DNA from 2 places in the Photobacterium sp. HL06 genome. Region 2 is predicted to be linked to the other one. Evidence: predicted binding sites of a transcription regulator. Region 2 holds the regulator's gene; the other holds the start of a gene.
What was found. Region 2 encodes PurR, which represses purine synthesis genes. Its sites were predicted from a motif close to TNANGNAAACGTTTNCNTNA; they were not measured.
Positions count from the first base shown of each region.

Region 1 (16,202 bases), 1.5 Mb from region 2:
GAGCTGGATCGCCTTGACTCTCACGTCAAAGAAACCCAGAAAATCATGAAAAAAGGGGGCGCATGTGGCCGCCGTCTTGATTTCATGATGCAGGAATTCAACCGTGAGTCGAACACCCTGGCGTCAAAATCAATCAGCACCGATATCACCGCCTCAGCGGTTGAGCTGAAGGTCTTGATCGAGCAGATGCGCGAACAGATCCAGAATATTGAGTAATATTCCACCCAAGCCCTGTTAATCAGGGCTTTACTTCCCCCCCCATCCTACTTCTTCTTTTCTTACCAACTGGCACGCCAGGATAACCACCTCCTATTCTCTTGCTATAGTTAACATTGTCGCCGTGTGGTTATGCGCCGATATTGATAACAAACCGTCGCATCACACCGACTTGTCATAGGATGAACGCTTGGAGCTGATGAATGGAAGCAAGAAAGACCTACCGCGTCGTATTATTTGGCGCAGGTTTCATTTCAGATATACATGTAAGAGCACTCGCCAATATCAAGGAAGCCGACATTGTTGCGATAGTTGATCCAAATATCCAAGCAGCACACTCCCTCGCCCAGAAGTACGGCATCACACAGACTTTCGCCGCTGTCGACGAGGTGCTTAATGCTATCGAATTTGATGCGGCGCATATTCTGGTTCCCCCAAACCATCATTATTCACTGGCACATACCCTGCTTGCTCATGGCAAACATATCTTGGTTGAAAAGCCGCTGGCAGAAACACCGGCTCAGTGTGAAACGTTAACAGATCTCGCCCGGCAACAAGGGCTCACCCTGGCAGTTAACCAGAACTTCATCTTTCATCCCGCCCTTATCAAGGCCCAGGCTTTATTAGAACAAAAGAAGATCGGCCCGGTAAAATCCGTCACTCTCAACTACGAGATGCCGCTTCGCCAGCTCGATGCCGGGCAGTTTGGCCACTGGATGTTTAGCGATCCCGTCAATATATTACTCGAACAAGCCGTCCATCCGCTGTCGCAACTCTTTGCCATGCTCGGGCAACCTCAAGGCACTATTCGGTGCCGGAGCAGCAAGCCTCGGTATCTTGCTGGACGCCTGCCATTTGTACAACGGCTTGATGTGATCGGTGAACTGAGTGTCCCTTTTCACTTTTCATTTGCCATGGGGCAAGATTTTCCGGTGTGGCAAATAAAAATTATCGGCGAAGATGGGGTTATCGATATAGACATCATCAATAACCAGCTTCTCTGCCACACCCGCAGCCGGTTTCTTCCCGCGCTCGATATTGCTATTAATGCAACACGCCAAGCTGGTGCCACCTTCTATCAAGGAATGCGGCAGCTCATTCATTATACGACCGCCATTGCCGGGCTAGGGCCGTCACAAGACCCGTTTTATCTCTCTATGCTGACCAGCATGCAACACTTTTACCAGTCGCTGGCTCAGAAAAGACCACCGCTCCATAATGCCGAGCTGGGCCGGGATATCATCGGCTTTTGCCATACACTGGCCGAGGAAGGATTCCCCTCCTTCCATACCGGGCCTGAGGCTAAAACAGGTCCCATTTTTGAAGCTCCCATTTTTGAAGATAATGGACGGTTTGATGTACTGGTCATTGGCGGGACGGGTTTTATCGGCAAGCAGGTCGTCAAGCAGTTATTGGCCGCCGACTACACGGTCGGCGTCATGGCTCGTAACCTCAATGCATTGCCTGAATTATTTCACCAGCCTGGGATCACCCTACTTCGGGGGAATGTCCGCGACAAACAAACCGTCAACAACGCCGTGAGCAAAGCTCGCTATGTCATCAACCTGGCCCATGGCGGCGGCAGCGGCTCATGGCAGGATATTCGCGAGGCAATGGTCGTCTCTGCCAAAACCATCGCGGATGCCTGCTTGGCTCATAACACCCACCGCCTGGTTCATGTCGGCTCTATCGCCTCTCTCTACCTCGGAGGTAAAACGACAATCACTAGCGCCACCTTACCCGATCCCCAGCCCGAGCTCCGCGCTGAATATTCACGGGCCAAAGCACAGGCTGATCAGCAGTTGCTCAATCAGTGCCCGGGCCTGGATTTCGTGCTATTGCGCCCCGGCGTTGTCATTGGTGAAGGGGGATTACTGAACCACACCGGTGTTGGTTTCTTCAATAACTGCCAACACTTTATTGGCTGGAATATGGGCAATAATGCCTTACCCTTTGTATTGGTCGAAGATGTAGCCAGTGCCACCGTGGCAGCCCTCACCGCCCCCGATATCAAAGGAAAAGCATTGAATATCGTTGGTGATGTCCGGCCGAATGCCAAAGAATATGTGGCGATGCTACACAGCCAGCTTGATCGCCCCTTTAGATATATTCCACAGCCGACAGAGTGGCTCTATGCCCAGGAAGTAGGAAAGTGGGTAGTAAAGCGTATAGCAGGCCGGCAACTCCCCATCCCAGCGTTACGCGATTTACGTTCCCGGGCAATGACAGCCACCTTTGATAATAGAGAGGAAAAGGCATTACTGGGTTGGCAACCTGTCTCAGACAGGGCTGAATTCATCCGCCGTGCCATCGAGGTTCACAAGCACGCCGACAATTCCCCAGAGAGAAAAGCCTAATGGCCAAACACTTGCTGCATGTGTTTTCAACCTTCTCCATTGGCGGCCCTCAGGTGCGTTTCGCTCAAATCGCCAATGCTCGCCATAAGGACTACACCCATTCAGTCATCGCCCTCGATGGCAATACCGAGGCAAAAAGCAAACTCACAGCCAAGGTCGATATTGAGTTTATTGCTTCCGGAGAGATGAAAGCACTCACCCTTGTCCAGCGTTTTCACGCAATCAAGTGCATCCTCAACAGCCATCGGCACGATGTGTTAATGACATACAACTGGGGAGCCATGGAATGGGCATTAGTCAATCGCCTCTATGCAGGCACCAGCAAACACATTCACTGGGAGGATGGATTTGGGCCAGAGGAGCAAGCCGCGCCCCTGCCCCGGCGCAATCTCTTTCGCCGTTTGGCATTATCAGGAAACACCCGGGTCGTCGTCCCCTCCCAGAACCTGATGGCCATTGCTCACAGATACTGGCACATCCCCGCCCATCGACTGACGTATTTCCCCAATGGCATTGGTGTACCCACTGCCCCGCCACGGTTTTCAGCTCCCGATCCCTCAGAAGAAATAGCCAGCCCCGTGTTGATCACCCTCGCCACACTGAGGGCCGAAAAAAATATTCCACGACTAATCGATACGTTTATCAAAACCGTTCCTCAGGGCAAGCTATTAATCGGAGGTGGCGGCCCTTTACTGGCTGAACTGCAGCAATATGTGAATGATAAAGACGCAACAGAACGCATTAAATTTCAAGGGTATATCACGGATATATGGGAGTTCCTCTCTCAAGGTCATATCTTCTGCCTGTCGTCCGACACCGAGCAGATGCCCATTTCCATACTAGAGGCAATGGCTATGGGCTTACCCGTTGTTTCCACGGACGTAGGGGATATCAAAAATATGCTTTCCTTAGAAAACCAGCGCTTTGTGAGCCCCCCCGAAGGTTATTCTAAAGCCCTCCAGGTACTACTCGCCACCCCCGAACAATGGCAGGAAATTGGAGCGGCCAATCGCCGAAAAGTGGCTGACGTTTACAGCTTTGAGGGGATGCTAAATAACTTTGCTGACTTAGTGTAAAATCCGCATGCTACTTTTAATAGAGCGATCAGTAGATTAACGATACTAAATAATATTGGTTATTCTTTGACTACCTGATTCAAATTACTCGCAGTTCATGATAATCTGCGCGCCCTTCTATCACTGAGTGAAATAGGCAATGAGCAAAGGTACTCTATACATCGTGTCGGCACCAAGTGGCGCTGGTAAATCAAGCTTGATTAACGCACTTCTTGAAACCAATCCGACCTATGACATGAAAGTATCCGTATCCCACACAACACGCGGTATGCGTCCGGGTGAGGAACACGGTGTTCATTACAATTTCATTAGTGTCGAGGAGTTTACTGAGCTGGCAGAACAAGGTGCATTCCTTGAACATGCCGAAGTGTTTGGTAACTACTACGGTACGTCTCGTCCTTGGATTGAAGAGCAGCTTAACAAAGGCATCGATGTCTTTTTGGATATCGACTGGCAGGGTGCGCGTCAAATTCGCAAACAAATGCCACAAGCCAAGAGCCTGTTCATTCTGCCTCCGTCAAAAGAGGAACTGGAGCGTCGCCTGAACGCTCGTGGCCAGGACAGCGAAGCCGTGATTGCCCGTCGTATGCAGGACGCACGCTCGGAAATCTCTCATTACAACGAGTACGACTATGTCATCGTTAATGATGATTTCGATGCTGCTTTAATGGATTTTAAATCGATTATCCGTGCAGAACGATTGAAGCAAGACAAACAAGCTGCTAAATATAACAGCATGCTTAATGCCCTACTGGCAGAACAGTAAGTATTTTTGTACAATTTTCCTTCTTTTATATATAACCACTGGAGTCCTCCATGGCACGCGTAACCGTTCAAGACGCTGTTGATAAAATTGGCAACCGTTTCGATCTGATCCAAATTGCTTCACGCCGCGCTCGTCAGATGCAAACTGGCGGTAAGGATCCACTGGTTCCGGAAGAAAACGATAAGTATACAGTGATCGCGCTTCGTGAAATCGAAGAAGGCCTTATCACTAAAGATATCCTGGATGCTCGCGAGCGTCAGGAACTTCAAGAGCAAGAAGCAGCAGAGCTAGCAGCCGTTAGCGCTATTGCAGGCGACCACCGTTAATTCAGGGAACCGGGCGAATTGTATCTTTTTGATAGCCTGAAAGAAGTCGCAATCGAATACCTGCCTGAGTCTCAAATTGAGGCGCTCAGGCAGGCGTATCTCGTTGCGCGAGATGCCCACGAAGGGCAGACCCGCTCCAGCGGCGAACCATATATTATCCATCCGATTGCCGTAGCCCGCATCCTTGCGGAAATGCGCCTCGACTACGAGACGCTAATGGCAGCCCTCCTCCACGATGTTATCGAAGATACCGAGGTCACCAAAGACGATCTCGCCAGCCGTTTCGGCTCGACGGTAGCAGAGCTGGTCGACGGGGTATCGAAGCTGGATAAGCTAAAGTTCCGCGACCGCAAAGAAGCGCAAGCCGAGAACTTCCGCAAGATGATCATGGCCATGGCCCATGATATCCGCGTTATTCTGATCAAGCTCGCTGACCGCACGCACAACATGCGTACCCTCGGCGCCTTGCGTCCGGACAAACGCCGCCGTATTGCCCGCGAGACCTTGGAGATTTTCTCTCCGCTGGCCCACCGTCTCGGTATCCACAACATCAAGACCGAACTGGAAGAGTTAGGTTTTGAGGCGCTGTATCCAAACCGCTACCGGGTACTGAAAGAAGTGGTGGCCTCTGCACGCGGCAATCGCAAAGAAATGATTAACAAGATCCACGCCGAAATCGAGGGACGTCTCGACGATGCGGGGATCGACGGCAAGGTATTGGGCCGCGAAAAAAACCTGTACTCCATCTACAACAAGATGAAGAACAAGGAGCAGCGTTTCCACTCGATCATGGACATCTACGCCTTCCGCGTACTGGTCAAAGATCTGGATACCAGCTATCGCGTCCTGGGCCAGGTGCATAACCTGTACAAGCCCCGCCCGAGCCGGATGAAAGACTATATCGCGATCCCGAAAGCCAACGGCTATCAGTCACTGCATACCTCGCTGGTCGGCCCGCATGGGGTCCCGGTTGAAGTGCAGATCCGTACCGAAGATATGGATCAAATGGCTGATAAAGGGGTGGCGGCACACTGGACGTACAAAGACGGGGAAAGCAGCGGCACCACCGCGCAGGTCAAGGCCCAGCGCTGGATGCAAAGCCTGCTGGAGCTGCAGCAAAGTGCGGGCAGTTCATTCGAGTTCATCGAAAATGTGAAATCTGATCTATTCCCGGACGAGATCTACGTCTTTACGCCAAAAGGCCGGATTGTCGAGCTACCAGTCGGTGCGACCGCGGTCGATTTTGCCTACGCCGTACATACCGATGTCGGCAATGCCTGCGTCGGGGCACGGGTTGAACGCCAGCCTTACCCGCTGAGCAAGCCACTGAAAAATGGCCAGACCATTGATATTATCAGTGCACCAGGTGCTCGCCCGAATGCCGCCTGGCTCAACTATGTGGTGACGTCTCGCGCACGGACCAAAATCCGCCAGGTGCTGAAAACCATGCGCCGCGAGGAATCGATCACCCTTGGCCGCCGCCTGCTCAACCATGCACTGGGTGAGCTGAGCATCGACCAAATCGATCCGGATAACCTGCACCAGGTGCTGACCGATTTACGCCTCGAAACCATTGATGATCTACTGACTGCCATTGGCCTCGGCGAACTGATGAGCGTAGTAATGGCTCGCCGCCTATTGGGCAATGTCGATGAGTTAACAGTAAAGGAAACCACCCACCGCCTACCTATTCAGGGTGCGGACGGTATCCTGCTGACCTTTGCCAACTGCTGTCATCCAATCAATGGTGATCCGATCATGGCCCATGTCAGCCCGGGTAAAGGCCTGGTGATCCACCGTGAAGAATGTGCCAACATTCGCGGTTATCAGAGAGAGCCGGATAAATACATGCCGGTCGAATGGAGCGAAGACTTCGAGCAAGAATTCGTGACCAACCTGAAGGTTGATATGCAAAACCACCAGGGGGCACTGGCCGATCTGACCAATACTATCGCGTCTACCGGCTCCAACATCCAGGGGCTGGCAACCGAAGAAAAAGATGGTCGGTTGTATACCATTACGGTGCGCCTGACGACCCAAGGACGTATCCACCTGGCCAACATCATGCGCCGTATCCGGGTCATGCCGAATGTCGTACGTGTGTCGCGCCAGAAGAACTAATGACCAGAGAAGGGCTGGCCTGCCAATCCAGCTTTTCCGGTACTGAACATAAACGCCCGTTTTCGGGCGTTTTCTTTATCAAAGAACGACAAAGAACACTATGACTCCCGATCGTTTTCAACGTATTCAGTCTGTCTTGGCTACTCGCCAGCCAGATCTGACGGTATGCATGGAAGAAGTGCATAAACCCAATAACGTCTCCGCCATTATCCGTACCGCTGATGCGGTAGGTGTACACAAGGTCCATGCTGTATGGCCCAAAGACGGAATGCGCGTACTGAGCCATACCTCAGCGGGTGCCCGTAACTGGGTTGAACTGGAAACCCATGACAACATGGTCAACGCTGTCAGCACCTTAAAAGCACAAGGGATGCAGGTACTGGCGACCAACCTGTCAGACACCGCGGTTGATTTTCGTGAGGTGGATTACACCAAACCTACCGCGATTATCCTCGGTGGCGAAAAAAATGGGATCACCCCTGAAGCTCTCGCCCTGGCCGATCAGGACATCATCATTCCTATGGTAGGTATGGTACAGTCATTAAATGTCTCTGTCGCCAGCGCCCTGATCTTGTACGAGGCCCAGCGCCAGCGCCAGAATGCGGGCATGTATGAGCTGGAGAAAACCCAGCTGCCTGATGAAGTGGTTCACCGTATTCTATTCGAACGTGGTCACCCGGTCCTGGCGAAAGTTGCCCGCCGCAAAGGGCTACCGTACCCGCCGCTGGATGAGCAGGGACAAATCGCCGCTGATGATCAGTGGTGGAGCATCATGCAGGCCACAGAGCCGAAGAAAAAACCGAATAAATAGCCACAATCAGGAATAGCGATGAGCGGACAACTACTTGATACCATAGCCCTGACCGAACTGTCCGGTGTTGGTGCCAAAATGGCAGAAAAGCTGGAAAAAATTGGCCTGAACAACGTTCAGGACCTGCTTTTTCACCTGCCGCTCCGCTATGAAGACCGTACCCGGATCTGGCCGATCGCCAATGCTATGCCCGGCCAGCACCTGACCATTCAAGGTGAAGTACTGAGCAGCAGTATCAGTTTTGGCAAGCGCCGGATGCTGAGTGTGAAAATCAGCGATCACAGCGGCTCGGCCACCCTGCGATTTTTCAATTTCAATGCGGCAATGAAAAACAGCCTCAGTGAAGGCAAACAGGTCAAGGCCTATGGCGAGCTAAAACGCGGCAAGTTCGGGCTGGAAATCATTCATCCGGATTACAAGGTCTTTTCCGAGCCTACCGAGCTCAGTGTCGAAGAAACCCTGACACCGGTCTATCCGACCACCGACGGCCTGCGCCAGCTGACCCTACGCAACCTGACCGACCAGGCCCTGCGCCTGCTCGACAAAGCTGCCGTTAGCGAGCTCCTGCCAGAAGGGTTATACGACCGCCAGATGACACTAGCCCAGGCACTGCACATCATGCACCGCCCAACACCAGATGTATCGCTCGACCAGCTAGAAGAGGGCAAACACCCGGCCCAGCACCGGCTGATCCTCGAAGAGTTACTGGCACAAAACCTATCGATGCTTGCGGTGCGCAGCAAAAGCCAGCAGCATGATGCCTGGCCGCTGCTTCCCTGCGAGACATTAAAAAATAACCTGTTAGGCAGCCTGCCGTTCAGCCCAACCGGAGCCCAGCAGCGGGTCGTGGCAGACATCGAGGTCGATCTAGCCAAATCGCACCCCATGATGCGGCTAGTACAGGGCGATGTCGGATCAGGCAAAACTCTAGTGGCAGCCTTAGCGGCGCTGAGGGCAATTGAGCATGGCTACCAGGTAGCGCTGATGGCCCCGACCGAGCTGCTGGCCGAGCAACACGCCATTAACTTTGCCAATTGGCTCAACCCGATGGGTATCGAAGTCGGCTGGCTGGCCGGCAAGCTCAAGGGCAAAGCCCGAAACACTGAACTGGCACGAATAGAAAGTGGCGAAGCTAAAATGGTGGTCGGCACCCATGCCCTGTTCCAAGAGCAGGTGGTGTTTAACAACCTGGCCTTGGTCATCATCGATGAGCAACACCGATTTGGTGTCCACCAGCGCCTGGAACTGCGCGAAAAAGGGGCCAACGACGGCCGCTACCCGCACCAGCTGATCATGACCGCCACTCCAATCCCACGTACCTTGGCAATGACGGCTTACGCCGATCTTGAAACATCCGTCATTGACGAACTGCCACCGGGCCGAACACCTATCCAGACCGTGGCACTACCCGACTCCCGCCGGGCAGAAATTATCGAACGGATCCGCAGTGCCTGCCTCAATGAAGGCCGCCAGGCATATTGGGTCTGTACCCTGATCGACGAGTCCGAAGTTCTCGAAGCACAAGCCGCGTCCGATACCGCCGATGAACTGACTGCACAGCTTCCCGAGCTCAATATCGGCCTGGTCCATGGCCGGATGAAGCCTGCTGAAAAACAAGAAGTGATGAAACGCTTCAAAGACGGTGAGCTGCATCTACTGGTTGCCACTACCGTGATCGAGGTCGGGGTAGATGTCCCCAATGCCAGCCTGATGATCATAGAAAACCCCGAGCGTTTGGGGCTGGCACAGCTACACCAGTTACGTGGCCGGGTCGGCCGGGGCAGTGTCGCCAGCCACTGTGTCCTGCTCTATCACGCCCCCTTGTCGAAAACCGCCCAGAAGCGTTTAGGCGTGCTACGTGAAAGCAGTGATGGCTTTGTGATTGCACAGCGCGATCTGGAAATCCGCGGGCCTGGCGAGCTGCTAGGCACCAAGCAAACCGGCATTGCCGAGTTCAAAGTCGCCGATCTGGTTCGTGACCAGCACTTAATACCGCAAGTACAGAAGCTGGCCCGCTATGTCCACGACCGTTATCCGGACAATGCCCAAGCCATCATTGAACGCTGGTTAGGACAGCGTGAAAACTACTCCAACGCCTAATTCAGACACAGTACCGTCCGTATGGGCATCACTTGACCACTATTCCAGTCAGAAAGGAGAAAAATCCAACCTTTTTGACTGTTAGCAATCGCTTGGCTGCCAACATAACTTCGCACTGTGATCTTGGCAGCCAAGGGAAAATCGAGCCTCTGGCACATTCCTTACGTTTTCTCCCTCCCATCCGTTATTTCTGGCTCAAGCGAAAATAATCCTACGCAAACAGCGCAAACGTTTGCTATTTACAAAAAGATAATTACAATAGCGCACAAATTTCACCCACTTTCACTTCTCCCGGTGTTGGCTTGGATCTGAGTAACAGCAATCACAGAGATATCCAGCTTTCACGCTTAAGTGCCCATTCAGCGCACTAAAAAGGGATCCAGAAGTAAGCCCAAGGAAAAGACGGCCATGACCCGCCAGCATAGCGACATTGAAACACCACGAAATTCGGATCTGATCTATCGTTTGGAAGACAGGCCACCACTGCCGCAAACCCTGTTTGCTGCCACCCAGCATTTATTGGCGATGTTTGTTGCTGTGATCACTCCGTCGCTAATCATCTGCCAGGCACTGGGCCTGCCCGCCAGCGATACCAATACTATTGTCAGTATGTCCTTGTTTGCTTCTGGCCTGGCTTCATTTATCCAGATCCGTACCTTTGGCCCGATCGGCTCCGGCCTGCTTTCCATTCAGGGAACCAGCTTTAACTTCCTCGGCCCTATCATTGGCGCAGGCCTGGCGCTAAAGGCAGGTGGCGCTGATATCCCAACCATGATGGCCGCGATTTTCGGCACTATCTTGGTCGCCTCGCTGACCGAGGTATTTATCTCCCGTGTCCTCCAGCATGCCCAGCGTATTATCACCCCGCTGGTCTCCGGCATTGTGGTAACCCTGATCGGCCTGACCCTGATCCAAATCGGTCTGACATCCATGGGCGGTGGCTATGCCGCCATTGAAAACGGCAGTTTCGGCAGCCTGGACAACCTGATGCTGGCCGGTACGGTACTTGGCCTTATCGTGCTGCTCAACCGGGTGAAAAACCCGTACCTGCGGGTCTCTTCCATTGTTATCGCCATGGCGGCCGGTACTGCCCTTGCCGGGTTTACCGGGATGCTCGATACCTCACGTGCTGCAGAAACCGATCTCATTGCAATCCCGCTGCCAATGCAATACGGCCTGGGCTTTAACTGGTCACTGCTGATCCCACTGGTCATCGTCTTTGCCATTACCTCACTGGAAGCTATCGGTGATATCACGGCGACCTCAGAAACCTCCGAGCAACCTGTTGCTGGCCCGGTTTACATGAAGCGGATCAAAGGTGGGGTACTGGCCGATGGTATCAACTCAGCGCTAGCCTCGGTATTGAACAGCTTCCCGAACTCTACCTTCAGCCAGAACAACGGCATCATCCAGCTAACGGGTGTCGCCAGCCGCTATATCGGCTATTTCGTTGCCGGTATGCTAGTGCTGCTAGGCCTGTTCCCAGGAGTTGCTAACTTGGTCCAGATGATCCCTGAACCCGTGCTGGGCGGGGCAACCATCGTGATGTTCGGTACCATTGCCGCATCAGGCGTACGTATTATTTCCCGCTGCGAGCTAGACCGTCGTGCCATTCTGATCATGGCACTGTCGTTCTCCATGGGCCTGGGTATTGCCCAGAAACCGGAAATCCTGCAGTTCATGCCGGAATGGATCAAGAGCATCCTATCTTCAGGCATGGCGGCTGGAGGTATCACTGCGATTGTCCTGAATATGGTATTGCCGGAAGAGAAGAAATAAAGCGTGAAGCGTGAAGCGTGAAGCGTGAAGCGTGAAGCGTGAAGCGTCGCAAATTGTAAAAACTAAAAAGCGAGAGTCAACATGAACTCTCGCTTTTTGTTTTAGGGCCTCAGGACCATAGGACCGCTTTTCTCCCGCTTCCCGGAGCGCAGCGTAACCCGCTTCCTATGCGAAGCATATATCGGCAAAACCTGTCAGTGCTTCTTAACCACTAACGGCAAGCTAACCTGCACCTTAAGGCCGCCGGCACTACGATTACTCACCATAATCCCGCCTTCATGCTGGTCAATGATCCGCTTCACAATCGCCAGGCCAAGGCCGGTACCTTCCGCTTCGCTGCCACGGGCCGAATCACCACGGGTCAGGGGCTGGAACATCTTGGCAACCTGATCAGGTTCAATACCCGGGCCGTCATCTTCGATACAATACCACACCGTTTTGCGATCAGCGGTTACGCCGCTGGATATCTTCACCCAGCCGTTACCATAGCGGATCGCATTCACCACCAGGTTAGCCACCGAACGTTTGATTGCAACTGCATTGGCGCGCACGATACCGGGAATATCACCCAGCTCAAGTTCAATCTCGCGCTCGTAGCCCCCTTCGGCTTCGGCCACTTCCTGCAACAGAATATTCAGGTCAAGATCTTCTTCTTCCTGCTTCTTGGTCGATTTCAGGTAGTCCATGAACTGGCTAATGATCTCGTTGCACTCCTCGGTATCCTTAATCATGCTTTCTGCCAGGTAACCGTCTTCCGGCGACATCATTTCTGTCGCCAGGCGGATCCGGGTCAGCGGGGTACGCAAGTCATGGCTCACTCCGGCAAGCAATAGCGCCCGGTCATCTTCCAGCTGCTTGATCCCTTCAGACATCCGGTTGAACGACTTGGTAACCGCACGAATTTCCGAGGCACCTCTTTCCGGTAAATGCGGCGGCGTCTCACCGCGGGCCACCTGCAATGCCGCCTGCTCTAGCGCCACCAATGGCCGGTTCTGGATCCGGATAAACAGCCAGCCCCCGGCTATCACCATAAAAGCAATGATCAGGCTGTAGTGAAACAGCGGCGAGAAATCCTCTTCTTGTAGCTCCGACAACGGGATCCGCATAAAGTACCCCGGCATGGCATCGCACTTCATCCATAGCACGTAGCTGTCAGCCCCCAACACCAGGCGCACTTCGGTTGGCGCACCAAGCTCACGGCTCATCTCCTCGCTGAGGTACTCTATTTGGGTAGCTTGCTGGTATTCCTTGAGCTCAGGGCTACCTTCAAGGTGTAGCGTCACCCCCAGCTGTTCCAGAAGCTGGCGGCGAACCGGAGGATCAAGGTGGAACATTTTACCGTCAGCCAGCTCGACATCTTCTTTGAGCATTAACCGCACTTCATAGGCCAGAATACGGTTGAACTGCTGTAGGCTGGGCAACAAGGCGTAATTGAGTACCGCCAGATACGAAAAAATCTGGCTTGCGATCAGCAAGCCAGCCAGAAGAATTAAGGTACGGGTGAACGTACTGCGCGGCGACATCCGCATCATTGTTGCCTCACTTAAGCCTCGCTGCCATCAGGTACAAAGACGTAGCCTAGCCCCCATACCGTCTGGATATAACGTGGGCGGCTCGGATCTTCTTCTACCATTCTACGCAGACGGGAAATCTGCACATCAATCGAACGCTCCATCGCCGAGTATTCCCGGCCACGGGCCATATTCATCAGCTTATCACGGGACATCGGCTCACGGGCATTGGTAACCAAGGCTTTTAGCACGGCAAACTCCCCGGAGGTCAGCGGCATAGACTCTTCGCCACGGAACATCTCACGGGTGCCTAGGTTCAGGCGGAAATCACCAAATTCAATGATTTTGCTGTCAACACTCGGAGCACCAGGGGCTTCAATCGTCTGGCGACGCAATACAGCACGGATCCGGGCCAGCAGTTCACGCGGGTTGAAAGGCTTCGGCAGATAATCATCCGCACCGACTTCAAGGCCGACAATACGGTCAACTTCATCACCTTTGGCGGTCAGCATCAGGATTGGCAGCATATTGTTGGCATTACGTAACCGACGGCAAATCGACAGGCCATCTTCGCCCGGCAGCATCAAGTCCAGCACCATCAGGTGGAAAGTCTCACGAGATAATAAGCGATCCATCTGCTCACCGTTCGCCACGCTACGCACCTGGAAACCCTGCTCCGACAAATAGCGCTCCAACAGCGCACGCAGGCGCATGTCATCATCAACAACCAGAATTTTGTAATTTTCCTGCATATCTCACCTTACCTGCATCGATCGTGTTATCGAGCTCTGAACGGAGTTTACTCGACCCTCTCCAACCTGAAGCTGAATTCTGCCGCTAAAAAGTCGCCAAAATTGTTACCGAATATGTCCGGCCATTCCTGATTATAGTACGGCAGCGAAATCAAAAATCTGCCAGCTTCAAGCTTATCACTCACTAAATTACCTTAAATTCAATCAATTATCCAAAACGGCTCACCGTCACCCCATATCCTGATCTGACTTATTGACGCCATCAACAAAGCATTAGATGATTTGGTTTGTATTCAGGTTCAGGACAAGGCAATGAAAACCAACTTAATCACGCGCGAGGGGTACACCAAGCTCAGAGAAGAGCTCGATTTTCTCTGGAAGGAAGAGCGCCCTGAAGTCACCAAAAAAGTGACCTGGGCTGCAAGCCTGGGCGATCGCAGTGAAAATGCCGACTACCAGTACAACAAAAAGCGCCTGCGAGAAATTGATCGCCGGGTGCGCTTTCTGCGCAAGCGCCTCGAAATTGTCCAGGTGGTTGACTACTCTCCCCAGCAAGACGGCAAAGTGTTCTTCGGTGCCTGGGTCGAGATCGAAAACGATGACGGCGAAACCAAAAGCTTTCGCATTGTCGGCCCAGATGAGATCTATGGTCGCAATGACTATATCTCCATAGACTCCCCCATGGCGCGGGCGTTGCTGAAAAAAGAAGTCGACGATGAATTTGAGGTCAGCACCCCGGCAGGCAAGAAGGAGTGGTTCGTCAACAGCATCCGCTATCGCTGATCGTCGACAGCCGCCGTTAATCCTCCCGGACTAACAACTGTTCGCAACACAGAGCAAAGAACGCATTAGCCGCTGGTGAGATATGACGGTCATGCAAGCGGAAAATACCTATCTGCCGTTCCACTTTAGGATCGTTCAACGGCCGCCAGACCAGCGGTGTGTCAGCATCAGGAAAGGCCAATTTGGGCAAGGTCGTGACACCAATCCCCAGCGCCAGTACCGAGAACAAGGACGTGATATTTTCCACCGTGTACAGCGCGCTTTCAGTCAATACCCGAGCAGGCGTCGGGGCCAGCAGCTTGCAAGTACCATTTTTAATAAACGGATACGCCGTGATCTGGCGCCACCCGACCCCATCAGTTAACTCGGCAATAGGGTGATCATGCAAGCACACCACCCCCAGCTGATCTGACAGTAATGGCGTAAAGTCAATTCGCTCATCATTGACATGCAGGCAGTTACCCAGCGCCAGATCGACCTCGCCGGCCAACAGCCGGGCTTCCACCCCGGCGGCATTATCATCGACCAAAGATACTTCCACCTGCGGGTAACTGGCACTGAACAGCGCCAGCACCTTGGGGATCAGCTTCGCGGCCACCGACGGCACACTGGCAATCCGGACCTGTCCCTGCTGACCGATGGCAGCCGCGCGCAAGTCACTGTCCAGAGCCTGGTAGAGGCGGAGAAACTGATCAACCTTCGGCAGGCAAACTTCGCCATAAGGTGTTAGCTTGGCTTTATGACCAGACTCAAACAGTGGCTGGCCAAGGATCTTCTCCAGCTCTTTTACCGACGTCGACAGCGCGGCCTGAGAGCGGTTCGCCTTGGTTGAAGCCGCCCGAAAGCCACCTTCCTGAACGACCAAAGAAAAGTGCTTCAACTGCTGTAGCTTCATATCCATCTTATTTGCCTCCTTGATACCTACAACATGATCTATTCGCCGCTCCTTTTTGATAAAAAAAACTTATCAAGTGTCAGAAATAAACCATTCGATTTATCATCTTATTATGTGCACTATTTAACCACATTGAAACATTCTCGTTACATTACAGGTGAGATATGTCAGCCACATCATCAAAAAAATCCGTCCGTACCGCTCTTTTTGCCTCAAAAGCCCCTTTGGAGTGGGCTGTCGTCAACAACGGAACCCTGTACACCGCCCAGATCCCAATAGACCAATCCGGCAGTGTCGTTGATGGTGGGATCGAAGCCCAGACCCGCCAGACCATGGATAACCTGGTCCACACCCTGGAGTGTGCCGGTGTCTCAACCGATGCTGTCCTGCAGGTACTAATTTATGTGACCGATCGCAGCTACCTGGCCACCGTCAATGATGTATACGCCGACTATTTCAACGCCCCATACCCCAACCGTGCCGCCGTCGTTGTTGCCGGCCTGGCTCGGGAAGAAATGCTCGTCGAGCTTGTCGTTTACGCTGCCGTCAATGACGAAGATGCATAAGCAGAAACATCGATTTATCAGAGCAACTGAATCAGATAACGCATTATTTCAAGGATCGTCCCATGACATTTAACGCAGAAAAAGCCCTCTACATCGCCGGAGAATGGCAGTCCGGCACAACAACTATCAGCAACATCAACCCT
Region 1 covers NZ_CM183914.1:161,381-177,582, reverse strand. The annotation lists gene AC51G0_RS00805 (YicC/YloC family endoribonuclease) at 1-216, shown strand, start outside; gene AC51G0_RS00800 (Gfo/Idh/MocA family oxidoreductase) at 420-2,573, shown strand; gene AC51G0_RS00795 (glycosyltransferase family 4 protein) at 2,573-3,649, shown strand; gene gmk (guanylate kinase) at 3,789-4,415, shown strand; gene rpoZ (DNA-directed RNA polymerase subunit omega) at 4,466-4,741, shown strand; gene spoT (bifunctional GTP diphosphokinase/guanosine-3',5'-bis pyrophosphate 3'-pyrophosphohydrolase) at 4,760-6,862, shown strand; gene trmH (tRNA (guanosine(18)-2'-O)-methyltransferase TrmH) at 6,963-7,673, shown strand; gene recG (ATP-dependent DNA helicase RecG) at 7,692-9,773, shown strand; gene AC51G0_RS00765 (uracil-xanthine permease family protein) at 10,182-11,552, shown strand; gene envZ (two-component system sensor histidine kinase EnvZ) at 11,747-13,081, opposite strand; gene ompR (osmolarity response regulator transcription factor OmpR) at 13,096-13,815, opposite strand; gene greB (transcription elongation factor GreB) at 14,128-14,598, shown strand; gene AC51G0_RS00745 (LysR family transcriptional regulator) at 14,615-15,499, opposite strand; gene AC51G0_RS00740 (RidA family protein) at 15,658-16,059, shown strand; gene AC51G0_RS00735 (aldehyde dehydrogenase family protein) at 16,122-16,202, shown strand, end outside.
Region 1: the regulator PurR is predicted to act here: its motif matches at 9,994-10,013, upstream of AC51G0_RS00765 (uracil-xanthine permease family protein).

Region 2 (16,202 bases):
GGGCGTAGCTAGGGAAGCGACGATTGGTGTTATTTGGCGAAGCTTCACTGAAACTTACGTATGATTTCAAGCGTTTCGGACCATTAATCTGCCATTGGCGGCAATGCTGCAGCAGGTACCACTCTACTGTGCGGATGATACCCAGTGCCAGCACGGCAAACACTAATAGCACGATAGCCCCAACCGCCGCCCGTGGCAGCAGCGTGAGCTCAGGTTCGTTAAACCATTGCCAAACCAGTACCGAAAGTGTTGATGGCCTTGCCGGGCCCAAAATTAAGGCGACGTCGACCACAGAAATACCATAGGCGGCAACGGCGAAGATTGGTAGTCGCATGCCTGGCAACCACTGGGGCAGTATGACTTTAAGCCAGCTTTCATTATGGTTATAACCCAACCCTGAGGCGACGGCCTGAAGCCGGTTTACTTTGATTTGTTGGAGAACAGAAATGCTCATCAGTAGTAGAAAAGGGGTTTCTTTTATTGCCAGGGCAAGCAGGAGGCCAATGCCATATTGATCCTTTATCAAACTGAACCAGCCATTGGTGTCAAACCCGGCTGATTCAAGGAGGCGAAAAAACCAACCTGTTGGAGCGAATATAAACGCAAAACCGATAGCAAAGGCGACGTGTGGCATGGCCAGCATAGGCGACAGAGTGTGTTCCACATGCTGCCAGCGGGGGCTATTCCAGTATTGCTTTAGGATCAGAAAGCAGAACAAAATTGCCAAGGCAGTACTGCCTAAGCCGGTAAACAGGGTGAGCAGTATGGACTCTGCTAATCCAGGCCATTGGGCAACAGTGACAAAGGCAGAAATATTGGGTGTCGTCAGCCCTAACGAAGGCAGCCAGGAAAATGCTGGAATCACAACCCCTAACACCCCAGGCACGAATGGCAGAGCGCAGAGGAGTAGGGTGAAAAGGTACAACAAACGAATCATAAAAAACCTAGTGAACAGGTATTAGCGCAAGTATCAGCGCTAATACCTGTGCAATTTTAGCTACCGTAGCGCTTTTGCCACTCTAGTTCCAGCGCTGTAAGCCAGCTAGGGTGAGGCTCGGGAATAGACTTAAACAGCGAGAAGCCCCGTGCCCCTCCGTTTGCCAGTGCACTTTGCTTCAAAACAGAAGGATCGCCCCAGATGGCGGCATTGGCCTTGCGGGCTTGTGCCTCTGGGCTCATCAAGAAGTTGATCGCAACCAAGGCGCCTTCTTTTGCCGATGCATTCCAGGGAACGGCCAAAAAGTGAATATTGGACAATGCACCCTGATTGAATGCATAAGTCTGTGCGGTTTCTACCAGGTTGCCATGCTCAATGGCCGCATTGGCTGCATTGGGGTTGAAGGTAATCGCCAGCAATAATTGTTGGTCATCCAATAGCTGGATTGTTTCGCTGGTGCCAGATGGGAAGCGCTTGCCTTGCTGCCAGGATACCGGGTGGAGTTGATCTAGGTACTGCCACAAGGGTGCGGTGACCTGGTCAAACTTGGCCTTTTCGGTTTTTGCATCGACTGGCTGATATAACGCGTCTTTGTTGTCAGTTAGCTCGATCAATGCAGCCTTGAGAAAACTGCTGCCGTGAAACTCAGGCGGTTGCGGATAGCTGACTTTCCCCGGAAAGGCTTTTGCCAGGCTAAGTAGCTCGCTAAAACTTTGCGGGGGGTTATTCAGCGTTTGCTTATCGTGGATAAAGACCAGCTGACCGACACCCCAAGGTGCTTCAAGGCCATTGGTTGGCTCGGTAAAGTCCTCATCGATAGGCAGCGATTTATCAACAAACTCCCAGTTTGGAAGTTGCTCAGTAAAAGGGCCGTAAAGTAGGTTGCTTTGCTTCATCGAACGGAAGTTTTCGCCGTTGATCCACACCATATCGACACTACCGCCGCTATTTTTTCCGGCGGTTTTTTCCGCCAGCAAACGCTGGGTGGTTTCTGCAATGTCGGCAACTTTGACGTGCTTTAGCGTAACGCCATATTGCGCCTGAAGCTGTCGGCCCGCCCAACGTAGATAATCGTTGATCTCCTGGCTGCCACCCCAGGCATTAAAATACACCGTTTGGCCCTGTGCTTTGTCAACAGTTTGCTGCCAGCTCGTGGCCGCTGGTGTCTCGGCAGAGGCTTGCACTGCCGGTAGGCTAGTGGCTAGCGAAATGGCTAACCCTAATAGCAGTCTCTTCATCTGATCAGATATCCCTTTCTTCTTTTAGTGTGGTATTGGAAGGTACTTCGTTTACCTTGTTGTTGTTTTCTTTGCGCATCCAGGTGTGGTATTTCTCTACCCAGGCGAGCAGGCCTTTGGGAGCATTGGCTTGTTTCCACACTCCAGCCGTATATTTCACCGCCTCGCTCATCGTCGGGTAAGGGTGAACAGTCCCTAGGATTTTGTTCAGGCCTAAACCATGGCGCATTGCGAGGGTAAATTCAGCCAGTAGCTCTCCGGCATTGTTGCCGACAATGGTTGCTCCGAGGATTTTATCCTTTCCTTTTGGCGTAATCACTTTAATAAAGCCATGATCTTCACCATCTGTGATGGCACGGTCAAGATCATCTATCCCATAAGTGACGACTTCATAATCAATACCTTGCGCCATGGCTTCTTTTTCATTGATGCCAACTCGGGCTACTTCTGGTGAGGTGTATGTCGCCGCCGGAAGCACCGAGTAATCGGTTTTGAATTTCTTAAACTGACCAAACAGGCCGTTAACCGCGGCATACCATGCTTGGTGAGCGGCAGCATGGGTTAATTGGAACGGTCCGGCAACATCACCGACAGCAAAAATATTTGGATATTCTGTCTGCAAGTATTCATTTACTTTTACGGTACCACGCTCTGTGGCCGTGATACCTAACTCTTCGAGGCCAAATCCTTGCACATTGGCAACCCGGCCCAGTGCCAGCATGACGGCATCAAACTCGACGATGACTTGTTTTTCATTATTGAAATCAAGATAGGCACGCTGGGCACGATTACCATCTTGGTCAGTCACGGATTCAAACCGCATTGCCCGGTGACCCAGCTTGATGTCTACGCCGTCATTTTGCAGGCTTTGCCTGACAAGCTCAGATGCCTCACTGTCCTCGCGGATCAGCAATTGGTCGACCATTTCAACTAAGGTTACGTCACTACCCAAGCGGCTGAAACTCTGGGCCAGCTCACAGCCAATAGGGCCACCTCCCAATACAAGCAGGCGTTTAGGTTGCGTTTTGAGCGACCAGATAGAATCGGACGTCAGGTAGTTGACCGTGTCTAGCCCCGGAATATTGGGTACCAGTGGGCGTGCTCCGGTGGCGATAACGATATTGCGCGTTGTGATGCGCTCGCCATTGACTTCGACTTCCCATGGCGACAGGATCCGCGCATCCCCTTTAATGCAGTTGACGCCCAGCTTGGAGTAGCGTTCTACTGAGTCATGCGGTTCAATTTTGGCAATGACGTTGTGAATACGTGCCATAACTTGTTCAAAATCTACCTCTGGCTTGCTCGTTTTAATACCAAACTCCTGCGCTCGTGAAATTTCAGCCATTGTATGTGCTGCACGAATGATCGCTTTTGAAGGAACACAGCCGGTATTTAAACAGTCGCCACCCATTTTATGACGCTCGATGAGTGTTACTTTGGCTTTTACCGCTGCGGCAATATAAGAGCTGACCAATCCACCGGCCCCGGCGCCAATCACAACCATATTTTGATCGAATCGTGTAGGCCGCTGCCAGCTCGCATACACACGGCGTTGGTTGATCATATTCATGACAAATTTGGCAACGAGAGGGAAAACACCCAGGAGTGCAAGGGAGATCAGAACTGGTGCCGAAATGATACCGCTTAGCGAGTCAATTTCGCCTAATTGGGTACCGGCATTGATATACACCATGGTGCCAGCCAGCATCCCGACTTGGCTAACAAGGTAGAACATACGGGTGCTAATCGGGGTTAACCCCATTAGCAGGTTGACCACAAAGAACGGGAACACCGGGATAAGGCGTAAGGTGAACAGGTAAATGGGACCATCTTTGGCAATGCCTGCATTAATCGGAGCCAGGCGGTGGCCAAATTTATTCTGGACCCAGTCCCGTAAAATGAAGCGGCTGAACAAGAAGGCCAAGGTTGCCCCGATAGTACTGGCGAAAGAAACCAATAGTAGGCTCCACCAGAAACCAAATAAAGCCGCTCCAAGCAGTGTCATAATGGCCGCGCCAGGTAGCGACAGGGCCGTCACAACCACATACAGGACAAAATATACCGTACTAGACAAGATTGGTTGTTGGGCAATGGTATCCTGCAGGGCAACCTGCTGGGCTTTTGCCTGCTCAAGGGTGAAGTACTGACCAAGATCGAAGGCAAACCACAGACCAATAAGGCTGGTTATCGTCCCGAGTAGTAGCAGTTTTTTTCTGTCCATGACTTCACCTTTTATTTATTGTCGGAAGGAGAGGCTAACGATTTCTCTCCGGACTTGTCCGTATCACCGGGCTGAATAGGCAGTGAGCAAAATCCTTGTGCCGGTACATCAAGCGCGGTATTGAATTTGGCTGATAGGTTCTGGAATGAGATTAATGCTGTTAGCTCAACAATCGCATCATCGTCATACCACTGTTTTAGCTGTGCAATCATTGCTTCGTCTACGCGCTGACCAGTGATGGTAATCGCTTCTACATAGGCCAGTACGGCACGCTCTTGCTGATCAAAAAGCTCGCTGTGCTGCCAGTTGGCAAGGGCCTTGATTTTCTCCACGGAATCGCAGCGCTCGGCTAATTTCATTCCATTGGCATCGACACAAAACGCGCAGTCATTGAGCTGTGACACCCGGACGCAGACTAAGGATCGGACAACGGGTGTTACGGGGGAGGACTTGCGATCGAGGTAGCCGAAAAATCCAGCGACAAGCCAGAATAGGGTAGGACGTCGCCCCCAGAGCAATGCCGGGTTTAGCACGTTGCCATAATGGCGCTTTTGCAGCCAAAGAAGTGGCTTGATAAGAAAAGAATAATGTTGTTTGGCTGGAATACGCACATGAGCCCCTTAATGATGCCTGTCTGGCTGTAATTTATGCTACAGCGAGTATATCAATCTAATCGATGCAATGATCGGGTAAAATACTAGATTGGTATGAGACAGAGACCGAATAACGGGCAAGAAAATTTCAGGAAATCGAAAAAATTCTTTAAATTCTATTAGTTGAGCGAAATATGAACAGCTTGGGTTTTCTGTTGTTTGGCCATATCCGGAACATCCGGTTGCGATAGTAGTATATAGCCGGATGCAATGACAGGTAGCATTGCTAGGAGCATGGTTTTACCAATATGGTAGTTGCGATACCAGTACTTTCTTGAGCGGATTTTCAGTAATAACCCCCAGAAAAGCAATAATAGGTTGAAACCTGCCGTGAGGGTAAGTGCATCGTCAAGGGCTGCCACCGGAGCAAGTTGCCTATAAACCATAAACAAGATTGCAAAGGGGGGGATCAGGCTAATTATCACCAGAGCACGCATGAGCTTTGGCCACTTGCAAAACTTGTCTTTGAACATCTGGTCTGCTTGTCCAGGAAAAGGCTTGGAACAGTGCATGACAACCTCCTGTGTGAACGACAGCCTCATTCTACTAATGCCGATATTGAAGAAAAGGATATTGATGCATTTATGAACAGCTTTGTGAGAGGTATCAATATTTGACGTTCTATGACAAAAAATTGTCATAAGAGAGGGCATAAATTTACAACGAAACCAATATGCTCGTTCGGCAATGTGCTTAATTTCACTGGTCTTGGGTGTGTATTTGAGTGCAGATAATAAAAAGAGGTGCATAGCACCTCTTTTTTATCGATGTCTCTAACCTATGGCAACTCAGATAGGAGCTCTGAGCGGCGTTGCTGAGTAATGACCGACCAATGCTGGCCACTTACGGCACCTTCTAAGGCCCATAGCAACTCGATATTGACCGACTCCTGGTGAGACTGCTGTAACGCCTTGTAAGCATTCAGGGCACCGGCTTCAAAGAGCTCGTCAACCGTAGTAATACCTGCTTTTTTCAGCATACGTTCGTTGGCTAAACGGAGGTTTGGTAAGTCTTTAATACGACTTGGGCCTGATTTGCTTTTGGTTTCTTTATCTTGTTTGGCGGCAGTAAAGGAACGCTTAGCTTGGCAAAGAATTTTATCGGGTTCACTCCACCATTCTTCTGGAATAGCGTAGTGCTTAGTTACAACAGGAAAGCCGCGCTTTTTATACACATAAGGTGTAAGCCCTGCTTTTTTAAATTCTTTTTCATTTTCGGCATTTGCACGAAGGTGTAACTTGTCATTTACCACGAGTGCAAACATAGTTTCACCCGCGAAAATGCCAAAGCCACCAAACATTGAGCGAGACTTTACATTCTCGAAACAACTGAATAATCGTAATGATTCTTTAAGTACTGGTTTGTCCATGCTTCTTCTCGGTGAAATATTTCTTGGGTCACCTAACAACAGAGCGAGGATTTCAGATTAGCAAATTTCACAAAAAAGTTATGTCAGGATAATGTCAGGATTCATGACATGACTTTTTGCTAGATCCATCGGCGACCCCGCTACCATAAGAGACTTAGTTGTTGAAAAACTAACCACTTTTAGGCCGGAAGCTTTGCGTCCCACCCTTTCGGGAGGTTTGCCTTGTTCGTGACTTAATAAGCATATCCCATATAATATTTTTGAACTTGCTCCCACTTTTAAAAGTGTGATATTGCTTCAATAAATATGTCTATGTTTTTAGTGGCAAAAAATATATTTGCCTCAAAATCAATGCATCACAACCGTCATTTAAGACATAAAAAAACCGATAAGTAATATCGGTTTCTATGGGTTGCGACTTGGTTGATTAGGCGTTCAAGTCTTTGACTGACTTGCGAACAACCAGTTCTGGTGCCATCTCAAAAATACGGCGTTCATGTTCTTTATCTTTGACTCGTTCCATCAGGATCTCAATCGCCGTTTTGCCCAGGCGGCGCTTAGGCTGGTGAATCGTCGTCAGGGGCGGAGAGAAGTACGGTGCCAAGTCGATGTTGTCATAGCCAATAATTGAAATATCATCAGGAACGCGTATGCCTGCCTGCTCGAAAGTACTGATCAGCGCCATTGCCATAATATCGTTAAAGCAGAAAATTGCTGTCGGGCGCTCTTTCATTTCAATGAACTTATTGGCGGCGATAACCGCTGACTCACACTCGAAATCACCTTCAAGCAGCCAGTCTTCATTGACACTAAGCTGCGCTTCACCCATCGCTTTATAAAAGCCCTTCAGACGTTCTTGGCAGGTCGATTTGTCTGAGTGGCCTGACAGGCAACCAATTTTAGTGTGGCCGTGTTCGATAAAGTACTTGGTTGCAACGTAGCCGCCGAGCTCTGCATTATCCTGAATTTTATCCGTATGCGGGCTTTCCGGGCCCCAGTCCATGATCACCATTGGTAAGTCTTTCTTGCGCTCAAGGAGTTCAAGCAGCTTCTCGTCCAAGTCAGAACACATTACCAATAGGCCATCTACACGCTTTTCAGCGAGCATGCGTAGATAGTCACGTTGCTTATCTAGGTTACCTTCAGTATTGCATAGGATCAGGGTGTAGCCTTGGCCATAGCAATGCTCTTCAACCCCATGGACCACTTCGGCAAAGAATGGATTGGTAGACTTGGTTACCAGCATGCCGATGGTGCGGGTTGTGTTACATTTTAGGCTTCGCGCAACAGCACTTGGCGCGTAATTTAGTTCATCTACGGCCGCTAATACTTTTTTCTGTGTTGCTTCTGCAACAAAGCGTGTTTTGTTGATCACGTGAGAAACTGTTGTGGTTGATACACCAGCCATACGTGCAACATCTTTAATCGTTGCCATACTTATTCTTCTAATAATTTAAGATCAGAGGTCAGAGCCGACCATTTCATAATCACTTGTAATTGAAAGTACCAAACAGAGTAATTATCTGACTGTATCCAGATAATTGTTCTGTTTGGTACAGCGTACAAAAACGCCAAAAAGCCGCTTCAGTCACGAGCGGCCTTGTTCTCTCGTCTTTCCCGACGTTGCATTGTGTAATCGCTTGCGTTCACATTCTACTGAGTGTAGCGCACAGTGCAACGTTTCTGTATCCCAACCCTGTAATTCTTGATAGATATCAACAAACTCACCGCAATTTTACAACAATTTAGTGCATATGACGTGCAATCTGGTTCGATGATTTTGCTTTCTGGCAAGTAAAAAACCTCAGCTTTTGGGCTGAGGCTGTCCTGCTAAAATAGGATTAACTTATACTGCTTTTGATAACTCTGCAGACGAGATCGCAGGCATCACAACAGGATAGTTATCGGTTGGGTGCTCGCCGATGTGTACGGGCCAGCCATAGACTCGGCTGATCGTGTCTTTCTGTAATGCTTGTCGGGGGGGACCATCAGCCTGGATCTTACCTTCATTGATAATAACAAGGCGATCAGCATATTGAGCCGCTAGGTTCAGATCATGGATCACTACGATCACGGCAGCCCCCGATTGCGCAAGGCCTCGGGCGACTTGCAGAGTTCTATGCTGGTGGGCGAGATCGAGCGCCGAGGTCGGTTCGTCGAGCATCAGCATACACTGCTTGCCTGCCTGGCTTAACTGGGTAAGCACCCGTGCATAGTGCACCCGTTGCTTTTCACCGCCGGATAGGGAAGGGTAGAGCCGATTTTTGAGCGACAGCACATCAACAAGCTTCATTTTCTCAGTGGCGATTGTTTTGGTTTGCACATTGGGTATTTGCAGTGGCAGGCTACCGAGCTCTACCACTTCTTGTGCGGTAAAAGCAAAACTCAAATTGCTGTGCTGTGGCAATACACCTAAGTGCTTGGCAAGCTTTGCCTGCTTGAATTCATTACGTGCTTTACCGAAGAAGGACACTTCGCCGCCTGCATCGATTTCCCCACACAGTACCTTGAGCAACGTACTCTTACCGGCACCATTGGGGCCCAGAAGGGCGGTTAGTTCGCCGCTGGCAATGGTTAAGTTGAAGTTGCTCAGCAGTGTTTTTCCACCCAACGTCAGGTGCAGCCCTTTGGCTTCGATAGCAGCAGGCTTGTTCTTTTCTGTTGCAGTGTTCATGACATTCTTCCCTTTTGGTTTATAAGTAGGAAGATAAAGAATGGTGCGCCGAGAATAGCTGTGATGATCCCGACGGGTAATTCTGCCGGGGCGGCGACAACACGAGCCAGCATATCGGCGATGAGTAGGATTAACGCGCCAAGTAGTGCCGACAATGGCAGCAATGTTTTGTGATTCGGCCCGGTAAGCATTCTTCCTAGATGGGGAATAATTAGGCCGATAAAGCCAATGACACCGGTTAATGAGACCGTGACACCGACCCCCGCGGCACAGAGCAAAATAAGCAGCCTTTTCAACCGCTGAACATTTACGCCCATATGGCGAGCTTCGGCTTCGCCCAGCAAGAAAGCATTTAACGCATTGGCATTGCGGTCGAACAAAAACAACAAGCTACCTAGGGTAACAAAAGCAAGTATGATCCCTGGCCATGTCGCACCAGCAAGTGAACCCATGCTCCAGAGAGACAAATCGCGCAGAGCCTGATCATCAGCATAGTAGTTCATCAACCCAAGGGCGGCACCTGACAAGGCGCCAATAGCAACACCGGCAAGCAGCATGACAGTGACAGAAGTGCCGTTTTTATCTGTGCCAAGGCGGTAGACAAGATAAGTACTGGCCGCACCGCCAATAAAGGCAAAAATCGGTACCGTTCCAAGAGTTAGCAGTTGCGGGAATGATGTTGCCAGCGGTGCAAAAACAACAATGGCAAGGGCGGCACCAAGGCTAGCGCCGCCAGACACGCCAATGATACCGGGATCTGCCAGGGGATTACGGAACAGCCCCTGCATGACCGCGCCGCAAAGGGCAAGTATTGCCCCAACCGCCATACACAGCAGGGTACGTGGCAGGCGGATCTGATGGATAACGATCTGAATGTGGGCCGGAAGATCAGATTGCCATGGCAAAAGCACCTTAACACTGTCAGAAAAGCTGATTGCCATCGGCCCGACAACCACCGAGGAGATGATAGCGATCGCAAGTAGTAAAAAGCCCAGTGGAAAAACAACACTAACAGGCATGCGGTGGATCTGCATAATTCTTGATTGCATAGATAGCCGTATCTAGGTTGAGGATCAGTTGTAGAACACGTTATTCAAACGCTCAGCTTCACTCAGGCTCTTCAAGCCAAGGCCGCCAATCAGCGCTGTGCCGTCAATGGTTGCCAATGCTTTGTTTTGACCTGCTGGTGTCGCAGATAATAGCGGTATCTTTTTCAGCAACTCATCAGCATTGCCGATTGTGCTCAATGTCCGTGAGCTGATCAGGATGATATCGGGTTGCATGTCGACCATGGCTTCGGTCGAAATCGGTTTGTAAGACTCAACAGCATCAGCAGCGGGGTTGATGGCCCCTGCAAGTTTGATCACGGTGTCGGCGGTGGTGTTACGGCCAGCAACGTTGGCCGGGCGGCCGTCATGGATCATGAGGAACAGAACTTTTTTGCGCGTTTGCTGTTTAGCCAAAGTGGCATTGATCGTGGCAACTTTTTGTTTCACATTAGCTTGCAACTGAGCCGCGTCTGCTTCTTTGCCTGTAATACGACCTATTTCCTCAATGCGAACTAATAGATCATTAACGGTTTCACCCGAGTTGAGGATATCGACATTGATCCCAGCTTGCTGGAGAAGCTCTAACGTCGTTTTCGGCCCCATTTCATTGGAGCCTAAAATCCGGGTTGGGTTGAGGGCAATTAGGCTCTCTGCAGAGAGCTGGCGGTGGTAGCCCAGCTTAGGAACCGAGCTGTCAACCATCGACTTGCTGGTAATATCAACGGCTGCGAGCTGTTTTTGTGCACCCATGGCATTGATAAGTTCGGTAATTGCAGCGCCAGCACTGATGATGCGTTCATTGGCCCAGACGGAGCTCGCTGTGATAAGTAATGCTGTAGCCAGAGCGATACGCTTCATGATTTGTCCTCTTCCATTAATAGTTGTGTTGCTTTTATTTCTTGCTGTTGCAAAAAGGCGAGTAATTTCAGCATGTTCTCGACTGAGCCTGCTTTGTCTGCACCAATAACAACAGGCTTGTCTGGGTTAGCCTTTACTTCTTTGAGTAAGGCCTGCGTGAATTCATCCCAACTCTCAACAGGGCGACCTTGTAGTGCCCAATATGGCACTTGTGCGGTCAGGTTGACGGTGACAGGATCCGATTCAGTAGTTTGCAAGGTCTGGGTTTCTGTCTGTGGCAACTCAACCTCAAGGGATTGCAATTTGACACTGGCTGTAAGCAATAGAAAAACCATCACAATGAAGATGATATCTAGCAACGGAGTAAGATCAGGCTTGAGTTCATCATCAAACTGGCTGCTGTTACCGACACGGATCATTGGGCAACCTCTTTGAGGCTGGTTGTGGATCCGGGCTTAGGTTGGTTGCCAGGGGCAAGATCTAAGCCTTCGAGCCAAAGGTTGCAATAATTTAAGGTGTGCTCGAGCTTGGCTGTTACCTTATCAGCCCAGAGCCCGAGTAGCTGCGCGGATGTAATTGCCGGTAAGGCGATAATTAGGCCAGCAGCCGTGGTGCGCATCGCCAGCCCCAAGCCATCAGCCAGATCATTGGGAGTTACAGCCCCCGTCGTTGCAGCAATCCCTTCGAACATGTCTATCAGGCCTAAAACGGTACCCAGTAAACCGAGCAATGGGCTAATCACCCCAATCAAAGTCAGCAGCCTGATGCCGGAACGCAGCTGTGTACGTTTCTGCTGAAGCCAGATCCCGGCGGCATCTTCACGTAGTGGTTTGTTGAAGTGGCGATGGGAGATAAGCATCGCCACACCCTTGTATAGCAGCGGCCGTTGATTGCTGAGGTCATCGGCAAGCCGATCGAGATCAGTGCCGTTGTTACGGTTCCGGCCAGCAAGCAGGGCATTGATTTTACTTTTACCAACACCAGTGCATAGCAGCACCTGAATGCACCTTTCCAACAAAATCATGACGGTCAGGGCAGAGCAGATAAGAAGTGGCCAGGTCATAAGGCCAAATTGATTTTGCAATTGTTCAATAGTGTCCATTGTTTAATCCAACTGAAAACGAACAGGAATTTGTACACGGTGCGCAATGGCTTGCCCGTCAACAATATGTGAGGAGAAATGCCAGCGCTTAATGGCTTCCAGAGCGGCTTTATCAAGCACTTGGGCACCAGAAGATTTCACTAGGCTGTGTTTGACTTGTTTACCTTTTGGGTCTAGCCAAACCTCAATCATGACTTGCCCTTCAATGCCCCGGCGCTTTGCCAGTTTTGGGTATTTAACCGGGCTTGGTCGGGTTGTAAATGTTGGACGGCTAACAAGCTTGGGAGAGCTATTTACCCCGGCTGCATCTTGAGTTTTCACTTCCGGCTTGGGTGTTGGCACCGGGCTGACCTTCTTAACGGTTTCGGATTTTGCTCTGGTAACTTCTTTGATGGGGGGAGCATGCTCTATGCTCTTTGCCTGTTCGAACTTTGGCTTTTTGCCAGGAGGTTTCGGAGCCGTTTTAACCACTTCTTTGGCTGGCTTCTTTTTTACAGCCTCTGGCTTTTTCTTCTTTACCAGCTTTTTAGCCTTAGTTTTTTGCTCAATTGGCTTAGGCTTGGCGACAGGAGCAGGTTTATGAACGCTATTTTTCTCAGCTGGTGGTTGCTGGGTTGGTTGAGGAGCAGAGACAAGGTTCAGTGAAACTCGAGTAGACTCGGCCCCGACTGGCATGGCCATAACGATTTTGTTTGGTACCGCTGACAAAAGAACACTGTGGATGATGATTGATGCAGCCCCTGCAATTGCGTATCGTTTTGTGTTCATTTCTTGTTACCTATATCAATGCTATTCATTACTCAGAAATAACTTGTATTTGCCAATCATAGATCTGACATATAAGTAAGTCGCTGATTTATAAGCTCAAAAAATAACTGAGCGATTTGTCAAAAAATACCGCCAGACAAGATGGTTTTTCATTATCCATGAATTGCGAATAATATCAATTATCATTTGCAATCTCATTTTTGCGTGATTATGATGCTCGCAAATAAGATTTATTATCATTTAGTGGCGCTTTTTCGCTTGGTGGTAATGAAAAATGAAAGTAGTCAGGCAAGTTGCTCAAAGCTGAATTCGACACCTGTTTAGATGATGGACTTGATATCCAGTAGAGATACTGGGTGAGGAGGAGCAAGCCTCTGCTAGCTCGTATTACCTATGAAAATAGAACGACAAATTGATCCCGAAAGCCTTGGTGCTGAGATTACAGGTAAAAATACACCTGATCCTTTGCGGTATTCATTTCAGAACAAACGTTCCGCGCATGCGGGAGGTATGGTCGCTATGGTGCCGGAAGAGGAGCGCCAGCTGAAGGCTATTGGTGTACTTCAAGCGCAAGCTACTGGTAAACGCTGCCTGTATATTCACATTCCATTTTGCCGTGTGCGTTGTACCTATTGTAATTTTTTTCAGTATGCATCGAGCCAGTCGCTAATTGATGCTTACTTTGAAGCCTTAATGAGCGAATTACTGTTCAAGGCGCAGCTGCCTTGGACACAATCAGCTCCCTTTCAGGCTGTCTATATTGGCGGGGGAACACCAACGGACTTGACATCCGATCAGATCACCCGCCTTGGTAAAATGGTGCGTCAGCATTTTCCGTTAACGACAGACTGTGAGCTAACTCTAGAAGGGCGTATTAACCGTTTTGATGATCGTATGTTTGATGCGGCATTAGAGGGTGGGTTTAACCGTTTTTCCTTCGGCGTACAAAGTTTTGATACCCAGGCACGCAGAAAGGCCAAACGGCTTGATGACAGGGAGGTTGTCCTTGAGCGTATTCAAACGCTGAGTGCAGCCAATGCCGCCCCCATTGTGATTGATTTGCTCTATGGCTTGCCGTATCAAGACTTAACTACCTGGTATCAGGACCTCATTGATTTTTTAGACAGCGGCGCTCATGGCGTTGATCTGTATCAGTTGATCGAAATGGGAGGGACCCCGATGAAAGACATGATTGAACAAGGGCGGCTGCCGGAACCCGCTGATACGCCGACCAAGGCAACGATGTTCGAAAATGGTGTGAATTTTATGGCCAAGCACCATCTTCGCCGATTGAGTGTGAACCATTGGGCTCGAGATAACCGAGAGCGCAGTATTTACAACAGTTTAGCCAAAACGTCAGCCGAGGTTTTGCCTTTAGGTGCGGGGGCTGGCGGTAATGTTGGCGGCTTTGGCTTTATGCAACATCGCAATTTAGATACCTATATTGCAGCCGTCAAGGCGGGAGAGATCCCGCTGGCGATGATGACGCAAACCTCCCCGCAGGCCGCATTGCATTCAGAGATTAAAGCTAGTTTTGACCGTGGCTTCCTGTCTGCCAGGGATTTTGTGACAAAGTTCCACCAAGATGTTTTTCATTATTGTCGCCCACTGTTTGCCATTTGGCAGCAGAACGGATTAGTTAACCTGAAAGGTAACTACTTGTCGCTGACACTGGCTGGTGAATTTTGGTCTGTCTCGTTGGCTCAGGCGATGATTGAGGTTGTGCAAAAAAGCCAACTGCCGAAAGCCGCCTAATATTTAGCTATAGCATTAACAAAGACAGAGCCATGGATATAGGGTTCTGGATAACGATAAAGCCATGCCGTTGGCAATATGAACTTCCTAACTAATCATTGTGAAACGGCGCTATCTGGAGAGTAATTGTGTTCGAGAAAATTTCATTTGATGCATTGAAGTCACAAGTTGCCGAGCAATTGGCCGCAGAGCCCAAATTGCATGCTATGGCCATTGCCGAGGTTCTCGATGTGACAGAAGGTGAAGTTGTGATGGCACTTCCGGAAGAGTTAGTGGTGCCTGTTCCAGGTGAGAAAGCAAAAGCTATCTTGGAAGATCTACCTTCTTGGGGCCCAGTTACCACGATTGTCCATTCTATGGGCTCGATTTTTGAGGTGAAGGCTCCGTTTCCCAAAGGAAAAGAGGCTCGAGGTTATTATAACCTGATGGGGAAAGCGGGTGAGTTACACGGTCACCTTCGCTTAGACCTAGTGACTGACATTGCTCTTGTCAGTAAGCCATTCATGGGCCAGGAGAGCTACTTTATCGGCTTCTTTGCTCACAGTGGTGAATGTGTATTTAAAGTTTACCTCGGTCGCGACAAACAACGTCAGCTATATCCCGAGCAAATTGAAAAATTCAAACAATTAAAACAAGAAAATCTTGGAGAAAAGTAAACATGAATCAAGTAAAGCAAGAACGCCTTCAAAACCGTCTTGGTCCTGAAATTGCCGAGTTTCGCGAAGCTTGCCTCACTTTGCAACTGGCAACCGTTGATGCTGACGGTAAACCGAATGTGAGCTATGCGCCGTTTGCTTTGCTGGAGGACGGCTACTATGTACTGATCAGCCAAATCGCCAAGCATGCACGAAACTTGCTGGAAAACCCACAAGTGTCATTAATGATGATTGAAGACGAAGGGATGTCTAAAACGATTTATGCCCGCAAGCGTTTAACGTTTGAGGCGAATGTTGTGGTGGTAGAACGAGAGACCGAGCGCTGGGTTGAAGCCGTAGCCGGACTGAAAGCGCGCTTTGGTGAGATAGTTGATGGCCTGAGCGGGTTGGAGGATTTTACTATGTTCCGTCTTGAGCCAACCCAAGGCTTGTTTGTGAAGGGCTTTGGCCAGGCATTTCAGGTAAGTGGTGACGACTTGGTCGATTTTGTGCACCTGCAAGAAGGCCACAAGCGAGTGAAAGACGGCAATGAAGTCACAGAGCCGACTGAAGAGCTGTAACAGTCTAGTTTTTTGTACTTAAGGCCTGGTTTTAAACTCAGGCTTTTGTTTGTTTAGGGTGTTATAACGGACTCTAGCGGAAACGCTTGATCCGGATCATCGGAATACTTGGGCTTGCTTGATGTGCCTAAAATACGTGTGATAATTATCATATTAATGACGATGATACCGGGTCAAATTTATGTCCAGCGATAATAAAAGTGGTGTTCGTTTTGCTTATATTGCAAGCTTTCTGACACCTTTTACCTTTATGATTTCAGGCATTGTTGCCATTATTTATTCGGCCTACCAGCTGAACAAGGGCACCGATGAACTGGCATACAGCCACTATTACACCATTATTCGTACTTTCTTCTTATTCT
Region 2 covers NZ_CM183914.1:1,669,384-1,685,585, forward strand. The annotation lists gene AC51G0_RS07935 (ABC transporter permease) at 1-937, opposite strand, end outside; gene AC51G0_RS07940 (ABC transporter substrate-binding protein) at 994-2,175, opposite strand; gene lpdA (dihydrolipoyl dehydrogenase) at 2,180-4,396, opposite strand; gene AC51G0_RS07950 (carboxymuconolactone decarboxylase family protein) at 4,408-5,007, opposite strand; gene AC51G0_RS07955 (hypothetical protein) at 5,169-5,561, opposite strand; gene AC51G0_RS07960 (TfoX/Sxy family DNA transformation protein) at 5,828-6,418, opposite strand; cyclic di-GMP riboswitch class I at 6,546-6,650, opposite strand; gene purR (HTH-type transcriptional repressor PurR) at 6,846-7,853, opposite strand; gene AC51G0_RS07970 (heme ABC transporter ATP-binding protein) at 8,265-9,092, opposite strand; gene AC51G0_RS07975 (FecCD family ABC transporter permease) at 9,089-10,126, opposite strand; gene AC51G0_RS07980 (heme/hemin ABC transporter substrate-binding protein) at 10,166-10,999, opposite strand; gene AC51G0_RS07985 (ExbD/TolR family protein) at 10,996-11,418, opposite strand; gene AC51G0_RS07990 (MotA/TolQ/ExbB proton channel family protein) at 11,415-12,101, opposite strand; gene AC51G0_RS07995 (energy transducer TonB) at 12,105-12,869, opposite strand; gene hutW (heme anaerobic degradation radical SAM methyltransferase ChuW/HutW) at 13,263-14,624, shown strand; gene hutX (heme utilization cystosolic carrier protein HutX) at 14,831-15,280, shown strand; gene hutZ (heme utilization protein HutZ) at 15,283-15,840, shown strand; gene AC51G0_RS08015 (hypothetical protein) at 16,022-16,202, shown strand, end outside.